DNA from 2 places in the Variovorax sp. 05T418 genome. Region 2 is predicted to be linked to the other one. Evidence: riboswitches for the same ligand, from Rfam matches in the RefSeq annotation. Region 2 holds a riboswitch; the other holds the start of a gene.
What was found. A riboswitch is a leader RNA that binds a small molecule or an ion and turns the genes downstream of it on or off. The one in region 2 is predicted to bind S-adenosylhomocysteine.

Region 1: it holds a riboswitch for S-adenosylhomocysteine, as region 2 does, so the genes downstream of both, ahcY (adenosylhomocysteinase) here and metH (methionine synthase) in region 2, are expected to answer to the same signal.

Annotation. Positions count from the first base shown of each region.
Region 1 is NZ_JBFTLJ010000017.1:32,745-44,003, forward strand. Features, by position in the region: gene AC1DMS_RS26535 (ABC transporter ATP-binding protein) at 1-818, shown strand, start outside; gene AC1DMS_RS26540 (ABC transporter permease) at 815-1,657, shown strand; gene AC1DMS_RS26545 (ABC transporter permease) at 1,970-2,773, shown strand; gene AC1DMS_RS26550 (peptide chain release factor 3) at 2,780-4,408, opposite strand; gene phaP (TIGR01841 family phasin) at 4,486-4,977, opposite strand; gene AC1DMS_RS26560 (hypothetical protein) at 5,113-5,760, opposite strand; S-adenosyl-L-homocysteine riboswitch at 5,878-5,946, shown strand; gene ahcY (adenosylhomocysteinase) at 6,013-7,452, shown strand; gene AC1DMS_RS26570 (TlyA family RNA methyltransferase) at 7,452-8,243, shown strand; gene metF (methylenetetrahydrofolate reductase [NAD(P)H]) at 8,253-9,077, shown strand; gene AC1DMS_RS26580 (septal ring lytic transglycosylase RlpA family protein) at 9,167-9,766, shown strand; gene AC1DMS_RS26585 (23S rRNA (adenine(2030)-N(6))-methyltransferase RlmJ) at 9,788-10,738, opposite strand; gene rplM (50S ribosomal protein L13) at 10,955-11,259, shown strand, end outside.
Region 2 is NZ_JBFTLJ010000009.1:166,880-178,138, reverse strand. Features, by position in the region: gene AC1DMS_RS19310 (IclR family transcriptional regulator) at 1-367, shown strand, start outside; gene AC1DMS_RS19305 (transporter substrate-binding domain-containing protein) at 421-1,161, shown strand; gene AC1DMS_RS19300 (amino acid ABC transporter permease) at 1,272-1,940, shown strand; gene AC1DMS_RS19295 (HutD/Ves family protein) at 1,937-2,506, shown strand; gene hutI (imidazolonepropionase) at 2,530-3,780, shown strand; gene AC1DMS_RS19285 (formimidoylglutamate deiminase) at 3,777-5,186, shown strand; gene hutG (N-formylglutamate deformylase) at 5,193-6,008, shown strand; gene AC1DMS_RS19275 (homocysteine S-methyltransferase family protein) at 6,057-7,103, shown strand; gene AC1DMS_RS19270 (SH3 domain-containing protein) at 7,188-7,970, shown strand; gene AC1DMS_RS19265 (LysR family transcriptional regulator) at 7,971-8,900, opposite strand; gene AC1DMS_RS19260 (PACE efflux transporter) at 8,999-9,460, shown strand; S-adenosyl-L-homocysteine riboswitch at 9,509-9,617, shown strand; gene metH (methionine synthase) at 9,680-11,259, shown strand, end outside.

The DNA.
Region 1 (11,259 bases), on a different contig from region 2:
GCGCGGGCAAGTCGACCACCATCAAGATCCTCTCGGGCATCCTGCGGGCCGACGGCGGGCGCGTGGAGATCGACGGACGCGATCCCTTCGCGGACCGCGAGCGCCACGTGGCGCGCATCGGCGTGGTCTTCGGCCAGCGCACGCAGCTGTGGTGGGACCTGCCGGTAGGCGACGGCTTCGACCTGCTGCGCGACATCTATCGCGTCGAGCCGGCGCGCTATCGGCGCACGCGCGACGAACTGGTCGCGCTGCTGAACCTGGAGCGCGTGCTCGGCCAGCCGGTGCGCCAGCTCTCGCTGGGCCAGCGCATGCGCGCAGAGATCGCGGCGGCGCTGCTGCACGAGCCGGACATCCTGTTTCTCGACGAGCCGACCATCGGCCTCGACGCGCCCTCGAAGCTCGCGGTGCGCGACTTCGTGCGCCGTGCCAACCGCGAGCGCGGCACCACCGTGCTGCTGACCACGCACGACATGCACGACATCGAGGCGCTGGCCGAGCGCGTGATCGTCATCGGCCATGGCCGCGTGCTGGCCGACAGCCCGGTCGAGGCGCTGCGCGCGCAGGTGATGGCCGAGCGCCGGCTGGTGGTCGACTTTGCGCAGGACGCGGCGCTGCCCGACCAGGTGCCCGGCGCCACGGTGCACATGCGCAACGGCCAGACGCTGGTGCTCGACTTCGATCCCGCGCTGACCTCCGCCCCCGCGCTGATCGCGCGCATCGCGGCCGAACACGCGGTGGAAGACATCCGCCTCGAAGGCATGGCCATCGAGGCCGTGATCGCTCGCTTCTATGCCATGCACGGAGCGGCCGAAGCGTGAGCCCGCGCGAGCTGCTGCGCCCCTATGCCGCGGCCTTCGTGTCGCGCTTCATGCAGATGCTGCAGTACCGCACGGCGGCGCTCGCCGGCTTTGCCACGCAGTGCTGGTGGGGCGGCATCAAGGTGATGGTGTTCGCGGCGTTCTACGGCGGCAGCGCCGTCGCAGGCGCGGCGTCGCCGATGTCGCTCGCCCAGGCCGTCAGCTACACCTGGCTCGCACAAGGCCTGCTGGTGCTGCTGCCCTGGCTCGGCGACCCGGAGGTGGCGCAGGCCGTGCGCACCGGCGCGGTCGCCTACGACCGTTTGCGGCCGGTGGATGCGTACGCGCTGTGGTTCGCGCGCAGCGCCGGCTGGATCGCAGCGCGGCTGTTGCCGCGCGTGGCGCTGATGGCGGCCTTCGCGGCGGTCGCGCTGCCGCTGGCGGGCCTCGGCGAATGGGCCTGGCAGCCGCCCGCGAATGCGATGGCCGGCCTGGCGTTCCTGTTGTCGATCGGGCTCGCGCTGCTGCTGTCCACCGCGATGGTGATGCTGCTCAACGTGGCGGCCACGGCGGCGCTCAACGAGCGCGGCATCAGCGCGGTGGCCACCCCCGTGGTCATCGTGTTCTCGGGCAACCTGCTGCCGCTGGCGCTGCTGCCCGACGCCTGGCAGGCCGCGCTGCTGGTGCAGCCGCTGGCGGGGCTGTTCGACATTCCGGCGCGGCTGTACTTCGGGCAGTTGAGCGGCTGGCATGCCATGGGTGCGTTGGGGCTGCAGTGCTTCTGGATCGCCGTGCTGGTCGCGTTCGGCCGCCTGGCAATGGGGCGCACGATGCGCAGTCTGCAGGTGCAGGGGGGTTAGGGTGACTTGCTGTTCCTTCACGATACGTCATTGTTCGGGGCGCGCTCCCGCCGACGGGGTACCTTGCTCCGCGAATGTCCCCCGGCCTGCGGCCTCCTCCTTAATTTCGCTGCGCAAGGCACCCCATCGACGTGAGCGTTGGGCAGTGCGGTCGTTGATCGATCAGCACAACGACCGCGCTAGGTGTGCACAGGACACTGGGTGCTTCCCGCAGCGAAATCAAGGAGGAGGGCGAAGCCCGGGGGACATTCGCGGAGGGAAGTACCCGGTGGCCTGTGCACGTGCCCTGAACAGCGGCGAGGGCCACTGAAGATGGGCGCCCTCCCTCTCTTCTTCCGCCTCATGGCCGCCTCCATCAGCGGCCAGGCCAGGTACCCGGCGTCCGCCCTGCTGCTGACCCTGGGCCAGTTCCTCGGCACAGGCATCGAGGTGGTTGGCGTCTGGGCGCTGTTCCATCGCTTCGGCGAAGTGCAGGGCTGGGCCATCGGCGAAGTGGCGCTGTTCTACGGTCTGGTCAACTGCATGTTCGCGATTGCCGACGCGCTGGGGCGCGGCTTCGACGTGCTGGGCACCGAGTTCCTGCGCACCGGCACCTTCGACCGGCTGCTGCTGCGCCCGCGCCCGCTGGCGCTGCAGCTCATGGGGCACGACGTGCGCATCAGCCGCCTGGGCCGGCTGCTGCAGGGCCTGAGCGTGCTGGTGTTCGCGACCGTGCAGGCCGACATCGCATGGACGCCCGGCGCCGTGGCCGTCGCGCTGTTCGCCATGGCCGGCGGCATCGCGCTGTTCCTCGGCATCCTGGTGCTGCAGGGCACGCTGTCGTTCTGGACCGTCGAGAGCCTGGAGATCGCCAACGTGCTCACCTACGGTGGCGTGCAGGCGGCGCAGTACCCGCTGGCGCTCTATGCGCAGTGGTTCCGCCGCGTGCTGACCTTCATCGTGCCGCTGGCCTGCGTGGCGTACTACCCGGCGCTCGTGATCCTCGGCAAGCCGGATCCGCTGGGCGCGCCCGCCTGGGTGGGCATGGTGTCGCCGCTCGCAGGCTTCGCGTTCCTCGCGGCGGCTTTCGGCGCATGGCGCATCGGGCTGCGCCACTACGCCTCGACCGGAAGCTGAGCCCCTTCAGCCCGCGTTCTGCAGCGCCAGCCCCGCGTGCTCCCGCAGCGGATGGAAGTGGATCTTCGGAAAGCGCTCCTGCGCCAGCCGCACGTCGTAGGGCGAAGTGCACAGGAAGGCCAGCGTATCGGCCGCGTCCTTGGCCATGCGCTGCGGGTACGCGTTGACGAACTCGCGCAGCTCGGCCGGCGAATCGGCGGTGATCCAGCGTGCGCCGGTGTACTGGCAGCCTTCGAGCCGCACGTCGGCGTCGTACTCGGCCTTCAGGCGGTGCTGCACCACCTCGAACTGCAGCTGCCCGACGGCACCCAGCAGCATCGGCCCGCCGATCTCGGGGCGGAACACTTGAATGGCGCCTTCCTCTCCGAGCTGGGCCAGGCCCTGCTGCAGCTGCTTGGTGCGCAGCGGGTTCTTCAGGATCACCGTCATGAACAGCTCGGGCGCAAAGAAGGGCAGGCCGGTGAACTGCAGGCTCGCGCCGTCGGTGATGGTGTCGCCCAATTGCACGCCGCCGTGCGTGGTGAAGCCCACGATGTCGCCGGCGTACGCCTCCTCGACCGCCTCGCGGCGCTGGCTCATGAAGGTCACGACGCTGGTCGGCCGCAGTTCCTTCGACGTGCGCTGCACCTTGAGCTTCATGCCCGGCGTGTACTTGCCCGACGCCATGCGCACGAAGGCGATGCGGTCGCGGTGGTTGGCGTCCATGTTGGCCTGCACCTTGAACACCACGCCCGCGAAGTCCCGGTCCTCGGGCTGGATCTCCTTCACCACGGGCTGGCGGTTGACCATCGTGGTGCTGGTGCGCGACTGCGGGGAGGGCGCAAGGTCGACCAGCGCATCGAGCACCTCCATCACGCCGAAGTTGTTCACGCCCGAGCCGAAGAACACCGGCGTCTGCTTGCCGGCCAGGAAGGCCTCGCGGTCCCAGGTGGGCGAGGCGCCGGTGGCCAGTTCCATGCTGTCCATGGCGGATTCGAAGTCGGCGCCGAAGCGCTTGGTGAGCGTGTCGCGCTCCGTGAGCGCGATGGTCTCGAAGTCGTGCGGCAGCCGTTCGCTGCCCGACTCGAACACCGTCATCGCCTGCGTGCGCAGGTTCATGATCCCGCGGAAGCTCTTGCCCTGGCCGACCGGCCAGGTCATCGGCACGCAGGGCATGCCGAGCTCGCGCTCCACTTCGTCGAGGATGTCGAGCGGCTCGCGCACTTCGCGGTCCATCTTGTTGACGAAGGTGATGATGGGCGTGTCGCGCTGGCGGCAGACCTCGATCAGCCGGCGCGTCTGCGCCTCCACGCCGTTGGCCGCGTCGATCACCATCAGGGCCGAGTCGACCGCCGTGAGCACGCGGTAGGTGTCTTCCGAGAAGTCCTTGTGGCCGGGCGTGTCGAGCAGGTTGATCACGTGGTCGCGGTACAGCATCTGCATGACCGACGAAGCCACCGAAATGCCGCGCTGCTTCTCGATTTCCATCCAGTCGGAGGTGGCGTGGCGCGAGGCCTTGCGCGCCTTCACCGAGCCGGCGATCTGGATCGCGCCCGAGAACAGCAGCAGCTTCTCGGTCAGCGTGGTCTTGCCGGCGTCGGGGTGGGAAATGATCGCGAAGGTGCGACGGCGGCGGGTTTCGGAGAGAAAAGACAAGATGGGGCAATCTGCGGGGGGATGGCCCGATTTTAGAAGGCAGCCCCGAGCCGCCTGCCCGACCCGCCGAAAACGCCTTACTTGCGCTGCAGCAGCTTCGTCACTTCATCCACATTGGCCTGGATCCGCTGGCGCACCAGCTCGAACGCATCGGCCTGCGACTTGGCGGCCAGGTTGGCCAGCTCCTTGATGTCGTCGATGGCGCGCTGGAACGACTGGCGGCCGAGTTCGTCGAGCTTGGCGAGGTTGGCCTTGGCGTCCTTGCCGGGCATTTCCTTGGCGGCCGTCTGCCATTCGGCGATGGCGCTCTTGATCATCTCGGTCTGCCGCTGCACCACGGTCTGCAGGCCCTGGTAGGACTTTTGGTTCGCCTGCATCAGCGCCTGGAGGTCCTTTTGGCCGCTCTCGAGCAGCTTGCTCGCGCCGCCGGTCAGGTTGAGATCCTGCAGGCGGTCGGTCATGGCCTTGAGATTCTTCATGGGGTCGAGCATGTCGGCGGCGTCGGGAGCCGCCCGGGTGCTGCTGCTGGCGGTGGTCTTCTTCGCGGCGGCTTTCTTGGCAGTGGCCATGGTGCGGTATCTCCTGTGTCGGGTGAGGAACGGGTGAATGGCAAGGACCGGCGGGCCGGGCCTCGCCACGATACGCCGGGGCAGCCCGCCCGCGGCGCCGCGGCGGCAGGATTTGCCTGCGGGATTTCCCTTGGGCTACATCGGCGGCGCGAAGCCGTTGCGCCCGGCGGTGACGCGCAGCGCGGTAGGCACGCCGTTCCTTTCCTGCGCATTGACCAGCACCTTGGCGCCGGGCACCAGCAGCGCCTCGGTACCGGGGCGGAAGGTCACGACCGGCACGTCGGGCGGCACGATGACGGTTTTTTCGCCGCCCTTGTAGGTCAGCCGCAGCTGCTGCCCGCCGCGCACGGTTTTCGGCGCCGCGGCCAGGTCGGCCACGGTGGCGTTGGTCATGGTGCTCTGCGGCAGCAGGTCCCAGGGGCGGTGGCCTTCGCCTGTGCCGCGCGCGGCCTCGGGGAACACCACCACCTCGAGCGCCTTCTGCGTGCCGTCGGCCTGCGGCATGGCGGCGGTGCCGATGAAGCTGCCCTGCCTGATGTCGGACAGCTTGATCGGGTAGACCTCCGACACGGCCATGTCGGCCGGCCGCGCCAGGCTGACGACCTCGCCGCCGCGGTCCTGGACCACGAGGGCCTTGGCGTCGACGCGCACGATGGTGCCGCGGACGCGCACCGGATCGGAGGCGGCCTGCGCAGAGGCCGGGACCGGCGCGCCGGCGGCAAGAAGAAGGAAGGCGGCCGAGGCCAGCAGGGCAGGGGCAGTGGAGAGTCTGGACAAGCGCATGGGCGGAACTTCCGGGGTTGGGGTCAAGTCAATGTACGCCCCGGATGCGAATTGCGCTTTCCGGCATGTGGGATGCCCCGGCGGTTGGCTCGCCTTGGCGCCCCGTCTACAATCCGCGGTTCCGAGGAGCGTTGCAGCGCCGCCAGGCGTGAGGCTCGGACCACATCGCAACCACGCTCACCCGCTGTTCTCGCGGTGAGTCTTTTCCCCGAACGCAGTGGCACCTTTCAAACTAGCTTTGTTGGAGTTCTCATGAGCGCTGTTCTCAAGCCCACCCCCGTTTCCACCGCCGACCAGGCGATTGCCGACCTTTCCCTGGCCGCCTGGGGCCGCAAGGAAATCAAGATTGCGGAAACCGAGATGCCCGGCCTGATGGCCATCCGCGAGGAATTCTCGAGGGCGCAGCCGCTCAAGGGCGCGCGCATCACGGGCTCGCTGCACATGACGATCCAGACGGCCGTGCTGATCGAGACGCTGCAGGCGCTCGGCGCCACCGTGCGCTGGGCTTCGTGCAACATCTTCTCGACGCAGGACCATGCCGCCGCCGCGATTGCCGCCGCCGGCACGCCGGTGTTCGCGATCAAGGGCGAGTCGCTGAAGGACTACTGGGACTACACCCACGCCATCTTCGACTTCGGCCCCAAGGGTTCGCAGGGCGAAGGCCCCAACATGATCCTGGACGACGGCGGCGACGCCACGCTGCTGATGCACCTGGGCCAGCGCGCCGAGAAGGACCTGGGCGTGCTCGCCAAGCCCACCAGCGAGGAAGAACGCATCCTCTACGCCGCCATCAAGGCCAAGCTGGCGGTCGATCCGACCTGGTACACCCGCAAGTCGGCCGAGATCATCGGCGTGACCGAGGAAACGACCACCGGCGTGCACCGCCTGAACGAGATGAGCGCCAAGGGCAAGCTGCTGTTCCGCGCCATCAACGTGAACGACTCGGTCACCAAGAGCAAGTTCGACAACCTCTACGGCTGCCGCGAATCGCTGGTGGACGGCATCAAGCGCGCGACCGACGTGATGATCGCCGGCAAGGTGGCCTGCGTGGCCGGCTACGGCGACGTGGGCAAGGGCTCGGCCCAGGCGCTGCGTGCGCTGAGCGCGCAAGTGTGGGTGACCGAAATCGACCCCATCAACGCGCTGCAGGCCGCGATGGAAGGCTACAAGGTCGTCACCATGGAATATGCCGCCGACAAGGCGGACATCTTCGTGACCACCACGGGCAACCGCGACGTGATCCGCCACGAGCACATGGCCGCCATGAAGGACCAGGCCATCGTCTGCAACATCGGCCACTTCGACAACGAGATCGATGTTGCGTCGATCGAAAAGTACGAGTGGGAAGAGATCAAGCCGCAGGTCGACCACATCACCTTCCCCGACGGCAAGAAGATCATCCTCCTGGCCAAGGGCCGCCTCGTGAACCTGGGCTGCGGCACGGGCCATCCGAGCTTCGTGATGTCGTCGTCGTTCGCCAACCAGACCATCGCCCAGATCGAGCTCTTCACCAAGCCCGACGCCTACCAGGCCGGCAAGGTCTATGTGCTGCCGAAGCACCTCGACGAGAAGGTCGCGCGCCTGCACCTGAAGAAGGTCGGCGCGATGCTGACCGAGCTGACGGACGAGCAGGCCGCCTACATCGGCGTGAGCAAGAACGGCCCCTACAAGCCGGACACGTACCGGTACTGATGCGCGCCGACCAATTGCTGGTGGAGCGTGGCCTGGCCGCGTCGCGTTCGCAGGCCGTGCGGCTGATTGCCGGCGGCATGCGCTGGCGCGATGCGGGCAGCGCGGACGCGTGGCGCTCGGTGGTGAAGAACCGCGACGAGGTGCCCGAGTCCGCCGAGGTCGAGCTCGACGACGCGGCCGAGGCGCGCTACGTCTCGCGCGGCGGGCTCAAGCTCGAAGGCGCGCTGGCGGCGAGCGGCGTCAGCGCCGCCGGCAAGCTGTGCCTCGACGTGGGCCAGTCGACCGGCGGCTTCACCGATTGCCTGCTGCAAGCCGGCGCGGCGAAGGTGGTGGGCGTCGACGTCGGCCACGGGCAGCTGCATCCGAAGCTGCGCGAGGACGAGCGCGTGGTGGCCATCGAAGGCGTCAATGCGCGTGCGTTGTCGCCGGACGACCTGCAGGAAGAAGAAGGCGAAGCGCCTTCCGACCTGCGCTTCGACCTGATCGTCGGCGACCTGTCGTTCATCTCGCTCACGCTGGTGCTGCCGGCCGTGGTGCCGTTCCTGGCCGGCGACGGCCAGCTGCTGATGCTCGTCAAGCCGCAGTTCGAGCTGCAGCCGGGGCAGGTCGGCAAGGGCGGCATCGTGCGCGACGCGTCGATGTACGCCGTGGTCGAGAAGCGCCTGCGCGACGCCTGCGAGGCGCTCGGGCTGCGCGTGCTGCGGTGGTTCGACAGCCCCATTGCGGGCGGCGACGGCAACCGCGAGTTTTTCATTCACGCCGTTCGCGCGGACACTGCGAACGGTTCCTAGGAGACGCAGGTGCGCCTTCCATTGAGTTTCGAGTTCTTTCCGACCAAGACGCCCGAAGGCGCGGTCAAGCTGCGCGCGGTGCGCCAGCAGCTGTATGCGCGCAAGCCCGAGTTCTGCTCGGTGACCTACGGCGCGGGCGGCTCCACGCACCAGGGCACTTTCGGCGCGGTGCAGGAGATCCTGTCCGAGGGTGTCGATGCCGCCAGCCACTTCTCGTGCATCGGCGCCACGCGCGCCACGGTGCGCGAGCAGTTGGCCGAGCTCAAGGCGATGGGCGTGAAGCGCCTGGTCGCCCTGCGCGGCGACCTGCCGAGCGGCTACGGCATCGGCGGCGAGTTCCAGTACGCGAGCGACCTCGTGGCCTTCATCCGCGAGGAGACCGGGCGCGACTTCCACATCGAGGTGGCCTGCTATCCCGAGGTGCATCCGCAGGCACGTTCGCCCGAGGCCGACCTGCAGGCCTTCGCCGCCAAGGTGAAGGCCGGCGCCGACTCGGCGATCACGCAGTATTTCTTCAGTCCCGAGGCGTACTTCCGCTTTGTCGACGACAGCCGCAAGCTCGGGCTCGACCTGCCGATCGTGCCGGGCATCATGCCGATCACCAGCTCGACGCAGCTCATGCGCTTCTCGGATGCCTGCGGCGCCGAGATCCCGCGCTGGATCCGCCTGCGGCTGCAGGGCTTCGGCGACGACACGGCCTCCATCAAGGCCTTCGGACTCGACGTGGTGACCGACCTGTGCGCGCGCCTGCAGGGTGGAGGCGCACCGGCGCTGCACTTCTACACGATGAACCAGTCGGCGGCCACGCTGGCTGTACTGGAGCGCCTCGGTTGAAGGGGTGGCGTCCTGGGGCAGGCCATCGGCTGCTCACTTCGCTTCGCATTGCGCTGGTCGCGGCCACCTGCGTGCTGGCCGGCTGCGCCATGCCGCCGGCCACCGAGGGCGGGCCGGCCGACAAGGAGGACGCCAAGCTGCTGCCCCTGCCGCGCAAGCTGGCGGTGCCGCCGGGCGCCCCGGCCCGCTCGAGCGTGCCGTCGGTGCGCTACGACCTCGCGGTATCGGGAATTGGCGAGGCCGACGACGGCGTGCCCGGGGACAGCGGCCCGCGCGAAATCTTCGAGCGCGGCGGGGCCTCGTGGTACGGCATCCAGTTCCACCAGCGCAAGACCGCGAGCGGCGAGCGCTTCGACATGATGGCCATGACGGCGGCCCACAAGACCTTGCCGTTCAATACCCGCGTTTGCGTGCGCAGCCTCGTCAACGGCAGCGAGGTGCTGGTGCGCATCACCGACCGGGGGCCCTATGCGCAGGGCCGCATCATCGACCTGAGCCGCGGCGCGGCCGAGCGCATCGGTCTGATCGGGCTCGGCATCAAGCAGGTGGCGCTGACGATCATCGACCGCGAGGGCATGCGCTGCGGCGGCTCCGAGGTGGAGGAAGACGTGGCGCAGGCCCAGGCGCCGGCGGCTGCGCCCGCACCCGCGCGCCGCCAGGTGAAAGTGCCACAGCGCCGCCGCCGCTGAAGCAGCGAAAGACCGCCGGGACTAGCCGCCCGCGTCGAGCGAGAAGGTGGCGTTCCGGTCCTGCGCCAGCCGCTCCGCCAGCTGGGGCAGCGCGGCCGCCAGCAGCGGCTTCAGCGTGTAGGGCGGGTTGATCAGGAACATGCCGCTGGCCGGCAGGCCCGGACGCTGGGTTTCACCCGTGGGCGTGGTGGTCAGCTTGCTCGACTTGACCGTGAGCGTGGCGTGCAGCCAGGGCTTGCCTGCCTTGGTGGCCAGGGTCTTGAGCCGGCGCGGCAGGTCGTGCGCCTCGGGGCGCGGAATGATCGGATACCAGATGGCGTAGGTGCCGGTGGCAAAGCGCTTGAGCGCCTCGGCCGCGAAGTCGAGCACGCGGCCGTAGTCGCTCTTGATCTCGTAGCTCGGGTCCATCAGCACCAGCGCGCGGCGCGAGGGCGGCGGCAGGAACTTGGTGGCGCTGCCGAAGCCGTCCTCGCGCAGCACCGCGATCTGCCGGCCCGCCTCGAGCTGGGCGATGTTGGCGTCCAGCGTGCGGGCATCGGTGGGGTGCAGCTCGAACAGCTTGAGCTTGTCGTGGTCGCGCAGCAGGTGCTGCACGATGAAAGGCGAACCCGGATAGATGCGGGCGCCGCCCTTGGGGTTGAAGTCGTGGATCACGCTCAGGTAGCGCGCAATCGCATCGGCCAGGGGCGCCTCGGCTTCGGGGGCGGCCTTCTTGGCGGCGGATTTGGCGGCAGGGGCCGGGGCGGCAGGTGCTTTCTTGTCCGCCAGCAGGCGCAGCACGCCTTCGGCGGCCTCGCCGCTGGTGCCGGCGTAGTCGCCGTCCAGGCGGTACAGGCCGGCGCCGGCGTGGGTGTCGACCACGGTCAGCGCTGCTTCTTTTTCGAGCAGGTGGTCGAGCGTGGCAATCAGCACCGTGTGCTTGAGCACGTCGGCGTGGTTGCCGGCGTGGAAGGCGTGGCGGTAACTGAACATGGGGTCGATGGTAACGGCTTGGACGGCCGCTGGGCCCAAATTTGCCCCGATTGGCCGATTCTTCGTATAATCGCGGGCTTCGCAGCGTTTTTGTAGCCCCGCGGCGGAGACACATTACCGCCCTGCGGGCATGTGCAAACCCACCTAAGAGATTCCCGTCAGAGGAACGCCGACCGTGGAAAAGGGCTCGCCAAACCCTCTTTATAGAGAAAACTCATGACCAAAACGTTCAGCGCCAAGCCCGCTGACGTGACGCACGAGTGGTTTGTGATTGACGCGACCGACAAGGTCCTCGGACGAGTAGCCAGCGAAGTTGCTCTCCGTTTGCGCGGCAAACACAAGGCCATTTACACGCCTCACGTCGATACCGGTGACTTCATCGTCATCATCAACGCAGCCCAGCTGCGCGTCACCGGCGCCAAGCCGATCGACAAGGTCTACTACCGTCACTCGGGCTACCCGGGCGGTATCACGGCCACGAACTTCCGCGACATGCAAGCCAAGCACCCGGGCCGCGCCCT
Region 2 (11,259 bases):
GCTGCGCTGCTCGTTCGACCGCGGCCGCAGCGTGCCGGCGCGCGACGGCGCCAGCGCCAAATGCCTGCTGGCCCACCTGCCGGCCGACCAGCGCGATGCCTTGCTCGACAGCCTTGGCGACGACCCCGGCCGCCGCGCCGAGCGTGCCGCCGAGCTCGACGCGATCCGCGAGGCCGGCCATGCCGTGACCCACGGCGAGGTCGACGCGGGCGTCTGGGGCGCGAGCGCACCGGTGCTCGGCCCGGGCCGGCGCCTGCGCGGCGCGATCACGCTCATGGCGCCGCTCACGCGCGCCGGGGGCATGGAAGCTGCATGGGCCGCCCTCACCGTCGTCACCGCGGCGCGCATCTCGCGCGCGCTGCAATAGCCGATCGCTGCCTTTCTTTCCCTCTTTTTTTTCAAACCCACGGAAGCCTTCACATGAACACCCGCCGCACCCTCGTTGCCGCCGCACTCTCCAGCCTCGCCTTCTTCGGCTTTGCCGCCACCGCGCAGGCGCAGGGCGAGCCGCTGCGCGTGGCCACCGATGCCACCTTCCCGCCGATGGAGTTCGTGGAGAACGGCAAGCGCACGGGCTTCGACGTGGAGCTGGTCGAGGCCATCGGCAAGACGCTGGGCCGCAAGATCGAATGGATCGACATCGACTTCAAGGGGCTCGTGCCGGGCCTCATTTCCAAGCGCTTCGACATGGCCGTCTCGGCCATCTACATCACCGACGAGCGCAGGAAGGTCGTCGACTTCACCGTGCCCTACTACGCGGGCGGCCTCGTGGTGATGGTGAAGGACGGCAACACGGCCATCAAGGCGCCGGCCGACATCAACGGCAAGAAGGTCAGCGTGCAGGTGGGCACCAAGTCGGTCGCCTACACCAAGGAGAAATTCCCGCAGGTGCAGCTGATGGAAGTCGAGAAGAACCAGGAGATGTTCAACCTCGTCGACATCGGCCGCGCCGATGCCGCCGTGACCGGCAAGCCCGCCGCCTACCAGTACGTGCGCACGCGCGGCGGCCTCAAGGTGCTGCCCGAGCAGATCACCACCGAGGAATACGGCATGGCCATCCGCAAGGACACGCCCGAACTCACCAAGGCGGTGAACGGTGCCATCGAGAAGCTCAAGGCCGACGGCACCTACGCGCAGATCGTCGCCAAGTGGTTCAAGTAATGTCAGCCCCCCGGCTTTTCACGCGCTGCGCGCGTGTAACTCCACCCCCCATGGGGGAGGCGCGGCCGGCTTGGGGCGGCCCGGCGCTCGGCCGCCGAAAAGGCTGACCCATGGATTTCGATTTCTCGCCGGTCTGGCAGGGCTGGCCCGACCTGCTGCGCGGGGCGCTGGTCACGGTGGAGATCACCGCCTGCGCGCTCGCGCTCGGCTGCGTGCTGGGCCTGCTGGTGGGCATCGGCCGGCTCAACCCGAAGCGGCGCTGGCTCTACGGCGCGTGCACGGCGTACGTGGCAGCGATCCGTGGCACGCCGCTGCTGGTGCAGCTTTTCATTTTGTTCTTCGGACTGCCGCACTTCGGCATCCTGCTGCCGGCCTTCCTGTGCGGCGTGCTGGGGCTCGGCGTGTATTCGGGTGCCTACGTGTCGGAGATCGTGCGTGGCGCGATCCAGTCGATCGACAAGGGCCAGACCATGGCGGCGCAGTCGCTGGGCATGACGCCCGGCACCGCGATGCGCGAGATCGTGCTGCCGCAGGCCGTGGTGCGCATGATTCCGCCGCTGGGCAACGAGTTCATTGCGCTCATCAAGAACTCGGCGCTGGTGTCTCTGTTGACGATCCACGACGTGATGCATGAAGGGCAGAAGATCATCAGCGTGTCGTACCGCTCGCTCGAGGTCTACCTGGCGATTGCGCTCGTGTATTTCGTGCTCACGGGCACGATGACGCTGGTCCTCAGGCACTTCGAGCAGAAGCTGCGCCAAGGCGGGTTGATGCGATGAGCGTGCAGCGCTTCTCTCGCAGCTCTCTCCCCGCCATGCCCTGGAAGAACGGCGGCGGCACCACGCAGGAGATCGCGAGCTGGCCGCAGGGCGCGGGGCTCGATGGCTTCGGCTGGCGCGCGAGCATCGCGACCATCGCGGCGGCCGGGCCGTTTTCGACTTTCGCGGGCGTGGACCGCAGCATCATGCTGCTCGAAGGCGACGGCGTGCGGCTGTTCACGCACGACGGGCGCATCGAGCACCGGCTCGACGTGCCGCACCGGCCGTTCGCATTCAGCGGCGACGACGCGATCGACTGCACGCTGCTCGGCGGCGCATCGAACGACTTCAACATCATGACGCGCCATGGCCAGTGGCGCGCCGACGTGCAGGTGCTAGACCACGCATCGGCCGTCGAGGCCGCACCGCACGGCGTGCTGCTCGCGCTTGGCGGCGCATGGCGCCTGAACGGAGAGCCCTGCCGCGAGGGCGAAGGCCTGTACTGGACCGACAGTGCGCAGGCATGGCAGGCCGAGCCCGCGCAGGAAGGCGCGCGGCTGGCTGCGATCCGCATCGTGCCGGCGTAAGCTGTGCAAACACCAGACAAGACATGACATCCGCAAGCACATTCCCATCGGCCGACGGCCTCTGGACGGGGCTCCGCCTGGCGCCCGGCGCCGCGCCCGGCACCACCCCGGACGCCGACACCGAAGCCGCCATCGCGGTGGCCGAAGGCACGGTCCGCTGGGTCGGCGCACGCAGCGCCCTGCCGGCCGAGTTCGCAGGCCTGCCGCCGCACGATGGCCGCGGCGCGCTCGTCACGCCCGGCCTGGTCGATTGCCACACGCACCTGGTCTACGGCGGCCAGCGCGCCAACGAGTTCGCGATGCGGCTCGCGGGCGCCAGCTACGAAGAAGTGGCGAAGGCCGGCGGCGGCATCGTCTCGTCGGTGCGCGCCACGCGCGAGGCCGATGAAGACGCGCTCTTCGCGCAGGCCGCGCCGCGGCTCGAACAGCTGCTGGCCGACGGCGTCTGCGCGATCGAGATCAAGTCGGGCTACGGCCTGGCGCTCGAGCACGAGCGCAAGCAGCTGCGCGTGGCGCGGCGCCTGGGCGAGGCTTATGGCGTCACGGTGCGCACCACCTTCCTCGGCGCGCATGCGCTGCCGCCCGAATACGCGGGCCGCAGCGGCGACTACATCGATCTCGTCTGCAATGAGATGCTGCCCGCGCTCGCGGCCGAGGGGCTGGTCGATGCGGTGGACGTGTTCTGCGAACGCATCGCCTTCACGCTCGCGGAAACCGAGCAGGTGTTCCAGGCCGCGAAGGCGCTGGGCCTGCCTGTCAAGCTGCATGCCGAGCAGCTCTCCGACATGGGCGGCGCCGCGCTCGCCGCGCGCTACGGCGCGCTCTCGTGCGACCACATCGAGCACCTGTCGGCCCAAGGCATCGAGGCCATGCGCCAATCAGGCACCGTGGCCGTGCTGCTGCCCGGCGCCTACTACACGCTGCGCGACACGCACCTGCCGCCGATCGAGGCGCTGCGCACCGCCGGCGTGCCGATGGCCGTGTCGACCGACCACAACCCCGGCACCTCGCCCGCGCTGAGCCTGCTGTTGATGATGAACATGGCCTGCACGCTGTTCCGCCTCACGGTGCCCGAGGCGCTGGCCGGCGTCACCCTGCATGCGGCGCGCGCCCTGCGCCTACAGAAAACGCACGGCGCGATCGCCGAGGGCATGCCCGCCAACTTCGTGCTCTGGAACGTGCGCGACGCAGCCGAGCTCGCCTACTGGTTCGGCCAGCGCCCGGTGCGCACCGTCGTGCGCCAGGGCCGCATCGCCGTGGGAGCTGCCCAATGAACACGCTGTTCGCGGCCGATGCGCTGCTGCCCGGCGGATGGGCAAAGAACGTGCGGCTGTCGTGGAACGAGGCCGGCCAGCTCACGCAGGTGCAGTCCGCGGCCCCGCCGGCAGCGGGCGCGCAGGTGGCGAAGGGCCCCGTGATCCCCGGCATGCCCAACCTGCATTCGCATGCCTTCCAGCGCGCCTTCGCGGGGCTCACCGAATACCGCGCCCAGCAGCAGGACAGCTTCTGGAGTTGGCGCACGCTGATGTACCGCTTTGCCGCGCGCCTCGGCCCGCAGCAGATGGAGGCCATCGCCACCTGGCTCTATGCCGAGATGCTCGAAGCGGGCTACACCAGCGTGTGCGAGTTCCAGTACGTGCACCACGATGCCGATGGCCGCCCCTATGCCGACGATGCGACGCTGAGCCTCGCGCTGCTGCGCGCCGCGAAGAAGGCCGGCATCGGCTTCACGCTCTTGCCCGTGCTCTACCAGGCCAGCGGCTTCGGCGGACTGCCGCCCAACGAGGGCCAGCGCCGCTTCATCCGCTCGACCGATTCGATGCTGCGCCTGCTCGACACGCTCAAGCCCGCATGCGATGCGCAGGGTGCACCCGGACCGCAAGGCGGTCCTTCGGCCCGCCTGGGGCTCGCGCCGCATTCGCTGCGCGCCGTGCCGCCCGATGCGCTGCGCGAAGCCGTGGCGGGGCTCGAAGCCATCGACCCGGGCGCGCCGATCCACATCCACATCGCCGAACAGACCAAGGAGGTCGACGACTGCGTGGCCTGGAGCGGCCAGCGCCCCGTGGCCTGGCTGCTCGACCATGCGCCGGTCGATGCGCGCTGGTGCCTGGTGCATGCCACGCACATGGACCCGGCCGAATACGAGCGCGGCGCCAGGAGCGGCGCGGTCGCCGGCCTGTGCCCAACCACCGAGGCCAACCTGGGCGACGGCATCTTCGATTTTTCCGCCTGGCGCCACCATGGCGGCGCCTGGGGCCTGGGCTCCGACAGCCACGCCACGGTCAATGCCGCGGAAGAACTGCTGATGCTCGAATACAGCCAGCGCCTGGCCTGGCGGCAACGCAACGTCGGCGCCAGCGCGGCGCAGCCGCACGTGGCCACCGCGCTCACGCTCGAAGCGGTGCGCGGCGGCGCGCAGGCCTCGGGCCGGGCCATCGGCGGCCTGGCGGCGGGGCAGCAGGCCGACTTCGTCGTGCTCGATGCCGCGCAGCTTGCGCTGCAGGGCCTGCCGGCGCCCGACATGCTGTCGGCCCACGTCTTTGCGAGCCATCGCACCTCGGCCATCGATGCCGTCTGGGTGTCGGGCCAGCCGCGCGTCGCGGCCGGCCGCCATGCCCTGCACGCCGAGGCCGCCGCCGCCTTCGTCGCGGCGCGCAGCCAGCTTCTCCTTGAAAATTAGAGTCCCATGAGCTTCACCACCACCGAACCCGCCTTCCGCTTCCGCCAGGGCACGCGTCCCTTGCTGATCTCGATGCCGCACGTCGGCACCTACGTGCCGCCCGCGCTCGCCGCCCGCCTGACCGGCGAGGCGCGCCAGGTGCCCGACACCGACTGGCACCTCGAACGGCTCTACGACTTTGCCGATGCGCTCGGCGCGTCGGTGCTCGTTGCCACGCATTCGCGCTACGTGGTCGACCTGAACCGGCCGCCGGATGGCGCCAGCCTCTATCCGGGCCAAAGCGTCACGGGCCTGTGCCCGGTCGACACCTTCGACGACACGCCGGTCTACGCGTCCGCCGACGACCTTCCGGACGACGCGGAAATCGCCGCGCGCCGCGACGCCATCTGGCAGCCCTACCACCGGCAGCTGCAGGCCGAGCTCGACCGCCTGAAGGCCGCGCACGGCACCATCGCGCTGTGGGACGCGCACTCGATCCGCTCGGTGCTGCCGCGCTTCTTCGAGGGCAAGCTGCCCGACCTGAACCTGGGCACCGGCAAGGGCAGCAGCTGCGACCCGGCGCTGGCCGCCACGCTGCTCGGCATTGCGGAATCGGCCACCGGCTACACCGGCGTGCTCAACGGCCGCTTCACCGGCGGCTACATCACGCGCCAGTACGGCAACCCCGCGGCCGGCGTGCACGCGGTGCAGCTGGAGATGACGCAGTCGAGCTACATGCAGGAGAAGCTGCCCTTCGACTACCTGCCCGAGGTCGCGGCCGGCGTGCAGCCGCATGTGCGGCGCATGATCGAGGCGGTGCTGGAATTCGTCGAACGCCGCTAAAGCACTGACGGCCGCCAGGGGCAGCCCCGCTTCCTACAATCGGGGGCTATGAAGCCCGTCATCTATACCCGCGGCCAGGCGCTTGCCGGCATCCTCGAAAAGCGCATCGCCATCCTCGACGGCGCGATGGGCACGATGATCCAGCGCTTCAAGCTCACCGAGGAGCAGTACCGCGGCGAGCGCTTCAAGGACTTCGAGCGCGACGTCAAGGGCAACAACGAGCTGCTCTCGCTGACGCGGCCCGACGTGATCCGCGACATCCACGAGGGCTACCTCGCGGCCGGCGCCGACCTGATCGAGACCAACACCTTCGGCGCGACCACCATCGCGCAGGAGGACTACAGGATGGCGCACCTCGCCCGCGAGATGAACCTCGAATCGGCGAAGCTCGCGCGTGCGGCCTGCGACAAGTTCAGCACGCCGGACAAGCCGCGCTTTGTGGCCGGCGCCCTCGGCCCGACGCCCAAGACCGCGAGCATCAGCCCCGACGTGAACGACCCCGGCGCGCGCAACGTCGACTTCGAGCAATTGCGCGCGGCCTACTACGAGCAGACCGAGGCGCTGGTCGAGGGCGGCGCCGACGTGATCCTGGTCGAGACCATCTTCGACACGCTCAACGCCAAGGCCGCGCTGTTCGCGGTCGACGAGTATTTCGACAACAGCGGCCAGCGCCTGCCGCTGATCATCAGCGGCACCGTGACCGACGCCTCGGGCCGCATCCTGAGCGGCCAGACCGTCACCGCGTTCTGGCACAGCGTGCGCCATGCGCAGCCGCTGGCCATCGGGCTCAACTGCGCGCTGGGCGCGGCGCTGATGCGGCCCTACATCCAGGAACTGGCCAAGGTGGCGGGCGACACCTTCATCAGCTGCTATCCGAACGCGGGCCTGCCCAATCCGATGAGCGAGACCGGCTTCGACGAGACGCCCGACGTCACCTCGCGGCTGCTGCACGAGTTCGCGGCCGAAGGGCTGGTCAACATCGTGGGCGGCTGCTGCGGCACCACGCCGGACCATATCGCGGCCATCGGCAAAGCCGTGGCGCCGATGACAGGCCGGCTGTTGAACAACAACGGCTTCTACCGCGAAGCAGCCTGACCGGCGCCCGGCGCTGTCGCGCTCCCGGCTGATTGACGGCATCCGGGCCGCCGCCTAGGCTGGCGGCGCAAAGGAAGCCTCGTCATGAACAACAAACTCTCCATGCGCTGGATCGGCATCGGCGCCGTTGCGCTGGCCCTGCCGCTGGCGGCCGCGGCGCAGCAGGCCTTCACGCGCGGCGCGGTCAACCTGCGGGCCGGGCCCTCGGGCGACTATCCGTTGGTGGCGCGGCTCGGGCCGGGCCAGCCGCTCGACGTGATCGGCTGTACCGGCGGCTACAGCTGGTGCGACGTGGTGCTGCCCGACGGCGGGCGCGGCTGGGTCTGGGCCCGGAGCCTGGACTACGCCTACCAGGAGCGGCGCGTGCCGCTGGCCAGCTACGCCGCGGTGATTGGCGTGCCCGTCGTCACGTTCGTGATCGGCAGCTACTGGGCCGACTACTACCGCGACCGGCCCTGGTACGGCGAGCGCCGCTGGTGGGGCGGCCGGCCGCCGCCGCCGCCGATGCCCGGCTGGCGTCCCCCGCCGCCGGTGCGGCCGGCCTGGCAGCCGAGGCCGTGGCCGGGCCCGGGGTTCAAGCCCGCGCCGGGGCCTGGCTTCCATCCGCAACCCGGACCGGGCTACCGCCCGCCACGGCCGGGGCCGGGCTACCGCCCGCCGGCCGACCCGGGCATCAAGCCGCCGCGGCCCCAGCCGGCCTTCCGGCCCGGACCGCCGCCCGGCCAGCCGCAGATGCATCCGGGCGGTGGCCGGCCCGGCGCCGGTGGCGGCGGACGCCCGCATGGCGGCGGTGAAGGCGGCGGCAGGGGTGGCGGCCACGGCCATGGTGGCGATGGAAAGGGCGGTGGTCACGGCCACCGCGACTGATCAGCCCCGCGGATCGTCGGCGGCGGAAATGCCCGCCGCCGCCTGCCGGTCGCGCGCGATCAGCGCCACGAAGCGCTGAGCTCCCAGCCCCAGCGGCCGCTCGCGCGACCACACCACGTCGACCCACAGGTCGAGCCCGTTGCTGAGGTTCTCGAACGGAATCTCGACCAGCGCGCCGGCGGCCACGTGCGGCCTGGCGAAATTGCGCGGCAGCCAGCCCCAGCCGAGGCCGGCCGTGATCAGGCTCAGCGCGGCCAGCGCGTTGTCGGTGCGCCAGACGTGGCGCGCGAACACGAAGCGCGGGTCGCTGGTGGCGAGATCGCGCCCCGCCACCACGATCTGCCGGGTGTTCGTCAGGTGCTCCTCGCGCAGCCGCTCGCCGGCGGCCGCCAGCAGCACGGGATGGCCGGGCGCCATCACGGCCACCATGGTGTCGCTGCCGACTTCCTGGAACCCCTCGCGCCCGTCGAGGCTCGGGCGCTCGAACACCAGCGCCAGCTGCGCGCGGCCGCTGTGCAGCAGCGCCAGCGCATCGGCCTGCGGCGCGGCCAGCACCTCGACCTGCAGCAGCGGATATTCCTCGGCCAGCGCGGCCAGCGGCCCGCTCCAGGGCGCGGCCAGCAGCTCGGGCGCAATGGCCAGCGTGAGGCGGTTTTCCAGGCCCTGCGTGAGCGCCAGGGCCTGCACCTGAAGCTGCTTCAGCTGCGCCGCCAGGAGGCGCGCCTGCGGCTCCAGCGAGCGGGCGGCGGCGGTCGGCTGCGGCTCGCGGCCGCTGCGGTCGAACAGCGGCAGGGCCAGTTCGGCCTCGAGGTTGGCAATCGCCATGCTGACGGCCGAGGGCACCTTGCGCAGCGCGCGCGCCGCGGCCGAGAAGGAGCCGTGGTCGATCACGGCCAGGAAGACCTCGACGTTGTCGCTGGAGAAAGCCATCGGCTGATCTATCAATAAAACTGAAATAAGTTGACTTTTTATATCAGCAAACAGCAAATAAAGTCCAGCCATCGTTTTCATTTGCCAGGGGAAAAGCCATGCAGGGGTTTCAGCGCCGCGTCGTCTACATCAGCCTTTACGAAGGCATCGCCATCGTGGCCGCCAGCGCCGGGCTGGCGCTGATGACGGACGCCGGGCTCGGCCATTCGGGCGTGCTCGCGGTGGCCGCCTCGGTCATTGCCGTGATCTGGAACCTGGTTTTCAACGCCCTGTTCGAGCGCTGGGAGTCGCGCCAGGCGGTGCGTGGGCGCAGCGTGCGCCGGCGCATGGCGCATGCCATCGGCTTCGAGGGCGGGCTGATCGCGGTGCTGGTGCCGCTGTTCGCCTGGGGCCTGGGCGTGACGCTGTGGCAGGCGCTGGTGATGGACCTGGGCCTGGTGGTGTTCTTCCTGATCTATACCTTCGTCTTCAACTGGGGCTTCGACCGGGTGTTCGGGCTGCCGGCCTCGGCCGCGCCCGCCAAGACTGGCCCGGCAGCGGCGGCCAGGCAGGGCGCCTGAACGACCCTGGCGGCCGCGGCCCTTGCCGCAGCCGGTAAAATTGCGCTCCCTTCCAAGGAGCGTTGCAGCGGCGGCCCGCATCAAGAGGCCCGCCGTCAGGCTTGGAAGGCGCCCCGCCGGCCGGGGCGCAAGCCGCAACAAACGACGCTCACCTGACGTTTTTTCCTGCCCAGGTGAGCCCCCATGAGCGAAGAAGTTTCCACGCCCCGCGTCCCCCCGATGAAGCTGTCCGGCCTCGAGCCGGTGGCCATCGATGCCGGGTCGCTGTTCGTCAACATCGGCGAGCGCACCAACGTCACCGGCTCCAAGGCCTTCGCACGGATGATCCTGAACGGCCAGTTCGAGGACGCCCTGGCCGTGGCGCGCCAGCAGGTGGAGAACGGCGCGCAGGTGATCGACATCAACATGGACGAGGCCATGCTCGACAGCAAGGCCGCGATGGTGCGCTTCCTGAACCTGATTGCCAGCGAGCCCGACATCGCGCGCGTGCCGGTGATGGTCGACAGCTCCAAGTGGGAGGTGATCGAGGCCGGCCTGCGCTGCATCCAGGGCAAGGGCATCGTCAACTCCATCTCCATGAAGGAGGGGGTCGACAAGTTCAAGCACGAGGCCAAGCTCGTGAGGCGCTACGGCGCCGCCGCGGTGGTGATGGCCTTCGACGAAAAAGGCCAGGCCGACACCTACCAGCGCAAGATCGAGATCTGCGAGCGCGCCTACCGCATCCTGGTCGACGAGGTGGGCTTTCCGCCTGAGGACATCATCTTCGACCCCAACATCTTCGCGATTGCCACCGGCATCGAGGAGCACGACAACTACGCGGTCGACTTCATCAATGCCGTGCGCTGGATCAAAGAGAACCTGCCAGGCGCCAAGGTGTCGGGCGGCGTGAGCAACGTGAGCTTCAGCTTCCGCGGCAATGACCCGGTGCGCGAAGCCATTCATACCGTCTTTCTGTACCACGCGATCCAGGCGGGCATGGACATGGGCATCGTCAACGCCGGCATGGTGGGCGTGTACGACGACCTCGAACCGACGCTGCGCGAGCGCGTGGAAGACGTGGTGCTCAACCGCCGCCCCGATGCGGGAGAGCGCCTCGTCGAAGTGGCCGAGACCGCCAAGAGCGGCGCCAAGGACGACAGCAAGAAGCTCGAATGGCGCGGCACGCCGGAGCATCCGGTGCACGTCAACCAGCGCCTCTCGCACGCCATGGTGCACGGCATCACCGACTTCATCGTCGAAGACACCGAAGAGGCCTACCAGCAGATCCTCGCCAAGGGCGGGCGGCCGCTGCACGTGATCGAGGGGCCGCTGATGGACGGCATGAACATCGTGGGCGACCTGTTCGGCCAGGGCAAGATGTTCCTGCCGCAGGTGGTGAAGTCGGCGCGCGTGATGAAGTCGGCCGTGGCCCACCTCATTCCCTACATCGAGGAAGAAAAGCGCCAGGACGAGGCCGCGGGCCGCGACGTGCGCACCAAGGGCAAGATCATCATCGCCACCGTGAAGGGCGACGTGCACGACATCGGCAAGAACATCGTCACCGTCGTGCTCCAGTGCAACAACTTCGAAGTGGTGAACATGGGCGTGATGGTCCCGTGCCACGAGATCCTTGCCAAGGCGAAGGTCGAGGGCGCGGACATCGTGGGCCTGTCGGGCCTCATCACGCCGAGCCTCGAAGAAATGCAGTACGTGGCCGGCGAGATGCAGAAGGACGACCACTTCCGCATCCGGAAGATTCCGCTTCTGATCGGCGGCGCCACCACCAGCCGCGTGCACACGGCAGTGAAGATCGCGCCGCA